DNA from 2 places in the Mesorhizobium sp. ES1-3 genome. Region 2 is predicted to be linked to the other one. Evidence: predicted binding sites of a transcription regulator. Region 2 holds the regulator's gene; the other holds the start of a gene.
What was found. The regulator LexA, encoded in region 2, represses DNA repair genes until DNA is damaged. The targets are predictions, from matches to a motif close to TGTTCNNNNTGTGTTCNG.
Positions count from the first base shown of each region.

Region 1: the regulator LexA is predicted to act here: its motif matches at 3,156-3,173, upstream of LB536_RS16485 (ImuA family protein).

Region 1 covers NZ_JAIUGW010000011.1:12,935-18,219, reverse strand. Annotated here, with positions in the region: gene LB536_RS16515 (HpcH/HpaI aldolase/citrate lyase family protein) at 1-598, shown strand, start outside; gene LB536_RS16510 (DUF1737 domain-containing protein) at 638-844, shown strand; partial or broken gene LB536_RS16505 (metallopeptidase family protein) at 870-1,145, opposite strand; gene LB536_RS16500 (hypothetical protein) at 1,165-1,602, opposite strand; gene LB536_RS16495 (metallopeptidase family protein) at 1,610-2,032, opposite strand; gene LB536_RS16490 (LysE family translocator) at 2,169-2,801, shown strand; gene LB536_RS16485 (ImuA family protein) at 3,197-4,240, shown strand; gene LB536_RS16480 (DUF6504 family protein) at 4,182-5,285, shown strand, end outside.
Region 2 covers NZ_JAIUGW010000002.1:319,101-324,385, reverse strand. Annotated here, with positions in the region: gene LB536_RS04605 (ABC transporter substrate-binding protein) at 1-219, opposite strand, end outside; gene LB536_RS04600 (GntR family transcriptional regulator) at 373-1,146, shown strand; gene lexA (transcriptional repressor LexA) at 1,557-2,300, shown strand; gene LB536_RS04590 (ComEC/Rec2 family competence protein) at 2,294-4,747, opposite strand; gene gltX (glutamate--tRNA ligase) at 4,851-5,285, shown strand, end outside.

The sequences.
Region 1 (5,285 bases), on a different contig from region 2:
CCTGCTGCCCAAGGTCGACACGCCGCGCGACGTGCTTGAGGTCGGCGACGTGCTGGACGACAATCTTGCTCCCGATAGTGTGAAACTATGGGCGATGATCGAGACCCCCAAGGCCATGCTCAACATCGGCGCCATCGCCGAACTCGGCCGCGACCCCGCCTCGCGGCTGGATTGTTTCATTGCCGGAACGAATGACCTGATCAAGGATACAGGCGTGCTGGCGACGCCGGACCGCGCCTATCTCCTGCCATGGCTGATGCAGATGCTGCTGGCGGCGCGCGCCGGCGGCATCGACATGCTCGACGGGGTGTTCAACGATTTTCGCGACCCGGACGCGTTTGCGCGCGAGTGCACGCAGGCCGCCGCCATGGGCTTTGATGGCAAGACGCTGATCCATCCATCGCAGATCGAGGCCGCCAACCATGCCTTCGCCCCGTCGGCGCAGGCGCTGGCCGAGGCGCGCGCGGTGAAGGATGCCTTCGCGCTGGCGCAAAACAGCGGCAAGGGCGTCATCGCGCTGAATGGCAGGATGGTCGAGCGGCTGCACCTGGCTCAGGCCGAAAAACTGCTGGCGAAGGCTGCCGCCATCGGCGCATGATATTCGTCGGCTTGGGATACACGACAGGAAATTTGGACGATGAAACTCTACCGCTTTCTCACCGCTCCGGACGACGCCAGTTTCTGTCACAAGGTGACGGCGGCGCTGAACAAGGGCTGGCACCTGTTCGGCTCGCCGACCTACGCCTATGACAAGAAAACCAAGACCATGCGTTGCGGCCAGGCCGTGGTGAAGGATGTCGACGGCCAGGAATACGGGCCGGATACCAAGCTCAGCGACTGGTAGGGGGAGGCCCCTCCCTCCCTTCAGCCTACTCAGCCGCCTCTTCGATTCGCTCCATGTCATCGTCCGACAGGCCGAAATGGTGGCCGATCTCGTGGATCAGCACGTGGGTGACGATGTCGCCCAACGATTCCTCGTTTTCGGCCCAGTAGTCGAGCATGGCGCGGCGATAGAGGGTGATGCGGTTCGGGCCTTCGCCGGTCTGCGGGTTCCAGCGTTCGGCGATGCCGCGCCCCTCGAACAGGCCGAGCAGGCCGAACGGGGTCTCCAGCGACAAATCGTCCATGATCTCGTCGGTCGGGAATAGGGGCCGGACACCCATCTCAGCGATTGGGAGCCGCTACGGTTTCCCAGGCCGCTGTAATGCTGTTAAGTTTTGCGTCTGCGAAACCGTCAGCGTCATCGCAGCCGAAGTAAAGGATCGATAGCGCCGCATGAAGGCCTGGATAGGCGGAGACGGTATCCATCTTGGCGAGGACTTCTGGAACCGGCAGTGTCTTGCGCCTGATCTTGCATAAAGCGCAGTCCGCGATCATCGGTGCCAGCGGATGGTCGAATTTGGCCAGCAAAAAATCAACCAACGCCGTGAGGGTGGCGGGCTCGACGGCAGCACTTGCGGGCGGACGGCAAAGCTCATCGAGTGCAAGGAATGCGGCATTCGGTGAAATCCCGATGGCCGTTTCAATCAGGTCGCGACTCAGCAAAATGTCGCGATAGGGCCAATTGCAGTCGATCCGATCGGCAAACTCTGCTTCCGTCATTTGAGTGCTACTCAGCCGCCTCTTCGATTCGCTCCATGTCATCGTCCGACAGGCCGAAATGGTGGCCGATCTCGTGGATCAGCACGTGGGTGACGATGTCGCCCAACGATTCCTCGTTTTCGGCCCAGTAGTCGAGCATGGCGCGGCGATAGAGGGTGATGCGGTTCGGGCCTTCGCCGGTTTGCGGGTTCCAGCGTTCGGCGATGCCGCGCCCCTCGAACAGGCCGAGCAGGTCGAACGGCGTCTCCAGCGACAAATCGTCCATGATCTCGTCGGTCGGGAATTCGGCGATCTGGATGACGATCTCGCCGGTCAACTTGCGAAAATCCTCCGGCAGATGGGCGTAGGCCTCCAGCGCCAGGAACTCCAATTCCTCCATCGAGGGCGCAAGTTCGCCATGCCAGCTGCGAGTCTTGTAGATGCGGGCCATGCTTTGTCCTTTGATCCCGGCATATAGGCTTTCGCGCTGGCCCAGGCAAATGGCGTGGCAATTTCTGGTCCAGTGCCTTTGCCAATGCCGGGGAATCGCGTAGGGGTCGGTTCCGGCCATGTCTCAAGGAGCTTTCATGCCGGACCTTTCCACACTTGGACTTTTCGCGATTGCCTGTCTCGCGCTGACCGCGACGCCGGGGCCGGACATGCTGTTGATCGCTTCCCGTAGTGCCAGCCAGGGGCGCTCCTCGGGCCTGGCGACCTATGCCGGCATCGCCTCTGGCACCTATTGTCATGCATTGGCCGCCGCCTTCGGCCTGTCGCAACTCTTCCTGGTCGCGCCCATCGCCTACGACATCGTGCGCTATGCCGGCGCGGCCTACCTCGCCTATCTCGCCTTCAAGGCCTTCCGCGCCGAGGGAACGGCATTTGCACCGGTTTCCGGCCTGCCGCGCTATTCGCGGGCACGCATCTTCCGACAGGGATTGCTGACCAACCTGCTCAACCCGAAAATGGCACTGTTCGTGCTCGCGCTCTTCCCGCAGTTCGTGCGTCCCGAGGCTGGGTCGGTCGCGGCGCAGATCCTGGTGCTGGCGACCGTGCTCAATTTGATCGGACTGATGATCAATGGCCTGGTCATCCTGACCGCGAGCCGGATCGGCGCTGCCTTGTCGAAACGGACGCGGTTCCAACGGGCGTCGCAAATTCTGCTGGGAACCGTATTCACGGGGCTTGCCGCACGGCTGGCCTTTGGCGGCCAGCGTTGATCCTCGGAAGTGTGACGCCGTCTCATTGACGAATACGTTGGCGATTGGCGAGGAAACGCCCGTCACTTCGTCATTCTGGGGCGGAGCAGGGAGCGCAGCGACGCGGCGCAGACCCCGGAATCCATGCCGGGACTCCGGTGCGCTGCCACGGGTGCAGAATTTTGCTCCGCTGCACTTCACGGCCAAGGTCGCGGCATGGATCCCAGGGTCTCCGCGACGCCGCTGCGCGGCTGCTTCGCCCAGGGATGACGACCCCATGGTGACGTGCGGACATGTCGGACTCGTGTGTCGATACGCGCAGGAATAAATTCCTTATGACTCCGCTTGACTCTTCCGGACCGCTCTGGAATCCTAGGGAACATAACAGGAACAATTGTGAGTGGAAGCTGACCGTCATGGCGATGACCGCCGTGGCGCGGGAGACTGTTTTTACCCTGCGCCGCCAGATCGCGAAAATCGAGGGAACGCTGCCCGAGCGCCTGCAGGCGCCGGCGGCGACGACCCTTGATGCCCGCGCCGGCAGCGATCTGACGATCGTCCGGCGCGGGCTTGCCGCGGCTTTGCCGGACGCTTTCCTGCCCATCGGCATCGAGCGGCTCGATGCCGCGCTCAGCGGCGGCCTGCCGAAAGCCGCCCTGACCGAAATCCATGGGCTGGAAACCCGCGACGCGGGAGCCGTGGCCGGCTTCGCTCTGTCGCTCGTCAGCCTGATCCTCAACCAGGCGCAGGGGCTGCCCATCCTGTGGATCGGGACATCGGAAATTTTCCACGAGGCCGGCTTTCCCTACGCCAGGGGGCTGCATGCCGGCTTCGGCATCGAGCCCGGGCAATTGCTGTTTTCCGAGGCGCCCAGGCTTGTCGATGCGCTGTGGGTCTCCGAGGAGGCCGCCCGCATGACCGCGCTTGCCGCCGTCATCCTGGAAATCCGCGGCAATCCGCAGCGGCTGGACCTGACCGCGACACGCCGGCTGCACGCAAGGGCGCAAGCTGCCGGCCGGCCGGTGTTCCTGCTGCGGCAGGCGGCCGAGCCCGAACCGACGGCGGCGCCTGTCCGTCTGATCGCCGCGTCGGCGCCGGCCGTGCCGCGCGCCACGGTCGCCGGGCCGCTCGCCGGTTCGATCGGCCACCCCGCCTTCACCATCAGCATCGGCAAGAGCCGCACGGCTCTGCCTGGACAATTCACACTGGAGTGGAACCCCGATGAACGCAGATTCGATGAAAGAAGGGGCGACGAAAGACACGGTGAAGGCAGCGAATGGGCAGAGAATCCTGTCTCTGTGGTTTCCCTATCTCGCGACCGAAAGGATCCTGCGGCAGCGGCTGGGGAAATCCTGGCGTTCCCGGCCGTCGGATCATCCGTCGCCATCTCACCCACCGCTCGTGATCAGCCACCGCCAGGGCAACGCGCAGCGCATCTCGGCCCTCGACGAGCGGGCTGAGGCGCTGCACCTGAAGCGCGACATGGGGATTGCCGATGCGCGCGCCATGCATCCGTCGATCGACATCGTCGAAGCCGATCCGGAGGCCGACAGGCGCCTGCTCGAGGGCCTTGCCGACTGGTGCGACCGCTACACGCCGCTGGTGGCGCTGGACAGCATCGACGGCCTGTTCCTCGACGTCACCGGTTGCACCCATCTGTTCGGCGGCGAACGCGCCATGCTGGACGAAATCCTGTCGCGCTTCCTCCACCAGGGTTTCGACGTCCGCGCCGGGCTTGCCGGCACGCCCGGGGCGGCCTGGGCGGCGGCACGCTTTTGCGGCGACCGCATCATTCTATCGGGCGGGGAGGAAGCCTTGCTTGCTCCCTTGCCGCTGGCGGCCCTTCGCATAGCGCCGGAAACCCGGGCCAGCCTGGAAAGTGTCGGGCTGCGCACGGCGGGCGCCGTCATGGCCGCGCCGCGCGCGCCGCTCGCCCGCCGCTTCGGCGCTTTGCTGCTCCAGCGCCTCGACCAGGCGCTTGGCCGTCTCGACGAAGCGATCTCGCCGCGCCTTCCCGTCGCGCCGCTTTCGGTCGAGCGCCATCTCGCCGAGCCCGTCACGCTGACGGAAGAGATAGAGCGGCTGGTGGGCATGCTGGCGACGACCTTGAAGACCGACCTCGAACGCCGCGGCGAAGGCGCCCGGACGCTGGCGCTGCTGCTCTTTCGCGTCGATGGCGCCGTCAGCCGCATCGCGCTCGGCACCTCGCGGCCGATGCGCGAACCCTTGCTGATCCGGAAATTGTTCCATGAGCGGCTGGCAGCACTCGAGCAGCATATCGACGCCGGCTATGGCTTCGACCTGTTGCGCCTCTCGGTGCTGGCCGTCGCTGCTTTCGACTCGCAGCAGACCGATCTGACCGGCGAAGCGGCCGATGACGGCGCCGACATCGCCCTGTTCGCCGACCGTATCCGCGCCCGCCTCGGCGAGGGCGCGGTTCTGCAGCCGGTTCCCGTGGAAAGCCATCTGCCCGAACGCGCCGTCGCCATCGTCCCGTTCAGCGAG
Region 2 (5,285 bases):
ATTCGTATGGCTCTCCGTATAGACGACGTCCTTGCCCTCGACGAAGCCATTATCCGTCAGCGCCTTCTTGAAGCCGGCTATAGCGGCGTTGAGCTGCGGATGCTCGCCGAAATTGGCAATGCCGATGCGTATCTGATCGGCAGCGGCAGTACCCGCGCTCACCATCAATGCGCCGGCCAGGAACAAACCCGACAACCAAGCGGATTTCGACTTCAACATCATTTCCTCCCAGATTTGATCAGCGCCGCTTGGAGCGCGGCTACTGCGGCGATCATGGTCAGTCCGCCGGCCCGTGTCAAATATTATATATAATTCTTGCCATGCTCCGACATCATATATAATTTTTCTCTGCCAGACGACGGATGGACCGCGATGCAGGATCAAACCAGCTCCACAAAGACGGAGGCAGCCTATCAGCTGTTGCGGCGCGATATCCTGACCACGCGCCTCATGCCCGGCTCCCCGCTCAAGCTGAGTGCGCTGCGCGGTACCTATGGCGTCGGCTGGACGCCGTTGCGAGAAGCCTTGTCGCGGCTCGAGGCCGAACGCCTTGTCACCGCCATCAGCAATCGCGGCTTTACCGTGGCTCCGGTATCGCGGGCCGAACTGGAGGACCTGGCGCGCGCCAGGATGGTGGTCGAGATCCCCCTATTCCTCGAATCGATGGAGAAAGGCAGCAAGGAGTGGGAGGATGCTGTCGTCACCGCCCACTACCGGCTCTCCCGCTGCAAGACCGCGGTCGACGATCCCTCGGATGCGGCCGTCGACAAATGGGACGAGAACCACGAGGCTTTCCATGCGGCGCTGCTGAGCGCCGCCACATGCGATTGGCTGCTGCGTTTCCGCTCGACAATCTCGGATCAGCTGCGCCGGCATCATCGCTTTCTTGGTCTGGCGCCGACATTGCGGGCCGCGGCTGGCCTCAAGGATGGCTATGAAGAGGCTATGGAGGCACTGCGTGAAGCGATTGCGATCGAACACCATACCGCGATCATGGAAGCGGCACTCGATCGTGACGTCGAGCGGGCCAAGGCGCTGATGACTGCGCATATCGGCTACACCCTGCATGTCTATGTCCACAGCGAAGACAGTGGCGCGACCGAATACGCTGCCCGCGCCGGCAGCTTGAAAGCGGGTTCCGGATGACTTCAGCGCTTCCGCAACGCCTGTTCGCACGCACTTGATCGGGGCCGGCCGGACGCCTGGATCGATCGCTGCCCGAAGCTACGATCGTTGGCGTTTTGATTTCGTTTCGTTCCGCGAATGATGGATCCACAATTTTTACGATCCACCCCCGGGAAAGCCCTCCAAAAGACTGATGCCAAGCCTGGGCGGAGGATGGGCCACAGCCCATTAACCAAAACGATTTCAATGTGCTTGCCGACGGCGGAAAGGGTCGATTGCCGTCCGCTGTCGCGGGCAAAAAACTTCAGACGTCTTAACAAATTCATTAAACTTTAAACGGTTGCGGAACACAACTGGAACAGATAGTGTTTGTTCTGGGTTTGTTTTTCGATTCTGGTTCAGACCTTTCGTTCACTGCCTTGGGGGCCGCCATGCTGACACGCAAGCAACATGAACTGCTGATGTTCATCCACGAACGGCTCAAGGAAAGCGGGATACCGCCCTCCTTCGACGAGATGAAGGAAGCGCTCGATCTTGCCTCCAAGTCGGGGATCCATCGCCTGATCACGGCGCTGGAGGAACGCGGCTTCATTCGCCGGCTGCCCAACCGGGCGCGCGCGCTGGAAGTGCTGCGGCTGCCGGACTCGATCGCGCCGGGCCTCAATGCGGCGAAGAAGTTCTCGCCAAGCGTCATCCAGGGCAGCCTTGGCCAAGGCGGTCTCGGTCGCCAGATCAGGCCGGCGGCCGCGCCGTCGCGCCTGCCCGCAGCCGGTAACGACGACGATGCGGTTTCAGCCGTGTCCATCCCGGTCATGGGCCGTATCGCCGCCGGTGTGCCGATCGATGCCATCCAGCACCAGACGCATTCGATTTCGGTGCCGCCGGACATGATCATGGGCGGCGAACACTATGCGCTGGAAGTCAAAGGCGACTCGATGATCGAGGCCGGTATCTTCGACGGCGATACGGTCATCATCCGCAATGCCGACACGGCAAGTCCGGGCGAAATCATCGTGGCGCTGGTCGATGAGGAGGAAGCAACGCTGAAGCGGTTCCGCCGCAAGGGCGCCTCGATCGCGCTCGAAGCCGCCAATCCAGCCTACGAAACGCGCATCTTCGGACCGGATCGGGTCAAGGTGCAGGGCAAGCTTGTCGGGCTGATCAGGCGCTACTGAGCCGGCTTGCCATCGAGCTTGTCGGACTTTTTATAGGGCAGCAGCCCTCTCGCCTCGCGTGAGAATTTTCGCTGCTCGTGCCAGGGGCGGTATGGTCCGTCGACGGCGAATTCGATCGCAGCCGGGCTCGTGGCCGACTGGGGATCGAAGTAGACGGCGGCACTTCCCTTGCGGGCGAGCTGTCGTTTGGTGACCACGAGAACCAGCGGATCGTGGCAGGCGTCATAGGCGGTCGCGTCATTGACGACGATCAGGTCGGCGAAGGCGCAGGCCTTCCAGGTGCTCTTGCGATCCTCGACATAGGCGATGATCGCACCGGAGGGGTGCCTGGCAAGACACAGGCCTTCGCGGCAATAGAACGGCGATCCCCGCGGCAGGTCGGTGGGACTAGCGATATCGAATTGCCCGTCCATCTTGTCGAACATTTCCGGTTTGACGATTGTTTCGGAGATCAGAGCGCGTTTCCAGTTGTCGGCTGCGAATTCGTTCGGACGTTCCCGGTTGACGGCCAGTTCGCCATTGCCGATCGGCAGGGCGACCAGCCGCGCGTCTTCCGAGATCAGCACATCGGGCGTATGTGTGTGCGACACAGTCAAAAGGCCGGCAAGCGCGAATGGCAGCGCGGCGAGCCGCAACCAGGTCGTCGCCACCGTCGCGATGACCAGCGCGACGGTGACCAGCAGCACGGATTGCTGCGAGATCAGCCCGACCCCATCGATCGGAGAGCGCTCCGATATCCACGCCGATACGGCGATCATCGCCGTCAGGCCCTTGCCCATGAGGTAGAGAGCCGGCCAATCCAACCCGAACGGCATCAGCAACGCGCTGGCGACAGCCAGGAACATCACGACCGATACGATCGGCATGACGGCCAGATTGGCGAACAGGCTGAGCGGCGACACCCGCTGGAAATGCCAGATGGCAAACAGCGCCGTTGCGCTGCCGGCGATGATGGACGTCATGGCCAATCCACCTGTCGCCAGCAGGAATTTTCGCGTCAGGAACCCGGGCAGGGATCGCTTTGGCGGCGGCGGCCTCGTCTTTCCCGCATGGTGGTCGGCCCAGCCGGCATAGGCGCCGACCAAGGCCGCGGTCGCCGCGAACGACATCTGGAAGCTCGGGCCGACGACCTCGTGCGGGGAAACCAGGATGACGGCGATCGCCGAGATCGCCAGGTTGCGCATGGTCAGTGCCGCGCGATCGAACAAGACGGCGACCAGCATCACCGCCAGCATGATGAAGCTGCGCTCGGCGGCGACGACGACGCCGGAAATGACGAGATAGGCGGCGATAGAGAAAAGTGCGGCGGCGGCCGCGTATTTCTTCACCGGCCGGCGCGCGGAAAAGCCTGGAAACAGCGCGAAGACGCCGCGTAACAGACCCATGATGGTGCCGGCCACCAGCGCCATATGCAGTCCCGAAATGGAGATGATGTGATAGATGCCGGTACGCCGCATCGCTTCGTTGATTTCATTGGGAATGCCGGCGCGCACGCCAACGATCAGCGCCGCCGCGATCTCGCCTTCGGCGCCGCCAATGCTGCCCCTGATATGGTCGGCGATGGCTTCGCGGGCATCTTCGATGCCAGAAAAAAGGCGTGCCGGCAGCGGCATCTGACCGTCGTCGGCGGAGACAACGGTTGGATTGCCGAGAAAGAAGCCGCTGCCGCCGATGCCGGCGAAATAGCTCTCGAAGGAGAAGTCGTAGCTGTCCGGCCGCACCGGACCGGTCGGCGGCAGCAGTTTGGCATAACCTGTGACAAGCGAGCCGGCGGTCATTTCCGGCGGTATCTTGCGTGCCGAAAGCCGGACCCTTTCCGGCGCATAGCGCAGTTTCGGGCGGGCCGTCGAAATCACGTCCATGGTCAGCCGGATGCGGCCGGTCTCCATTTCTTCGATCGAGACCACGCGGCCGGTCAGCTGCGTCGATATCTCCGAGCCCAGCATCCGGGTTCCGGCTCGCCATGTTTCGACCTTCGCCGCGAGCAGGCCAAGCACACACAACAGCACTGCCATGAAACACAGATGGGTTTTCGGCCAAGAGCGGGAGACGAATGCACAGATCGCCGCCAGCATCACGGCAGCGACGGGCCTTGCAAAATCGGGCTCGGACGCCAGCGAAAAGTAGCCGATCGCCCCAACGGCCAGGCAGACCGGCACCAGCAGGAAGGCGATGCCCCGGTCGAGTTCCAGCTCCGCCGCCTTGGCCACGCCGTGACGCAGGCGAGGCAAGGCAATCAGGCCGATTTGCCGGCGCACGCGCACAATCCCGCGCGCGGCGGGAGACGGAGTTGGCGCCGGGCTGTCCGCCTGCGGCGGCTGGATTGCGGGCGCAGCCACGAGCGGCGATGGCAGTGGGATCGCCGGAGGCGTTGTAAACAGGGACCGCTCGCTGACGCCGACAATGGCGCCCTCGCCCCGATCCGAGCCCCGGCCTCGTCCAGTCATCGGGTCTGCCCCTTGCGCCCTCGACACCCTATGCTACATGAACGCGCGACGCGCGAAAGTCCGCGCACTCCGCACCCAGCTTCAGACGTTTTCCGAGAGTTTCATGCCCGACAAGGTCATCACCCGTTTTGCCCCCTCGCCGACCGGCTATCTGCACATCGGCGGCGCACGCACGGCGCTGTTCAACTGGCTCTATGCCAAGCACACCGGCGGCACGATGCTGTTGCGTATCGAGGACACCGATCGCGAGCGCTCGACCGAGGCGGCCACATCAGCCATTCTGGACGGACTGACCTGGCTCGGTCTGTCATGGGACGGTGAAGCGGTCTCCCAATTCGAGCGCGCGCCGCGCCACCGGGAGGTCGCCGAGGAACTGGTGCGGCTGGGCAAGGCCTATTACAGCTACGAGACTTCAGCCGAGCTCGAGGCGATGCGCGAGGCGGCCCGCGCCAAGGGCCTGCCGCCTCGCTATAACGGCCACTGGCGTGACCGCGTCCCGTCGGAGGCGCCCGCCGGCGTCAAGGGCGCCATCCGCATC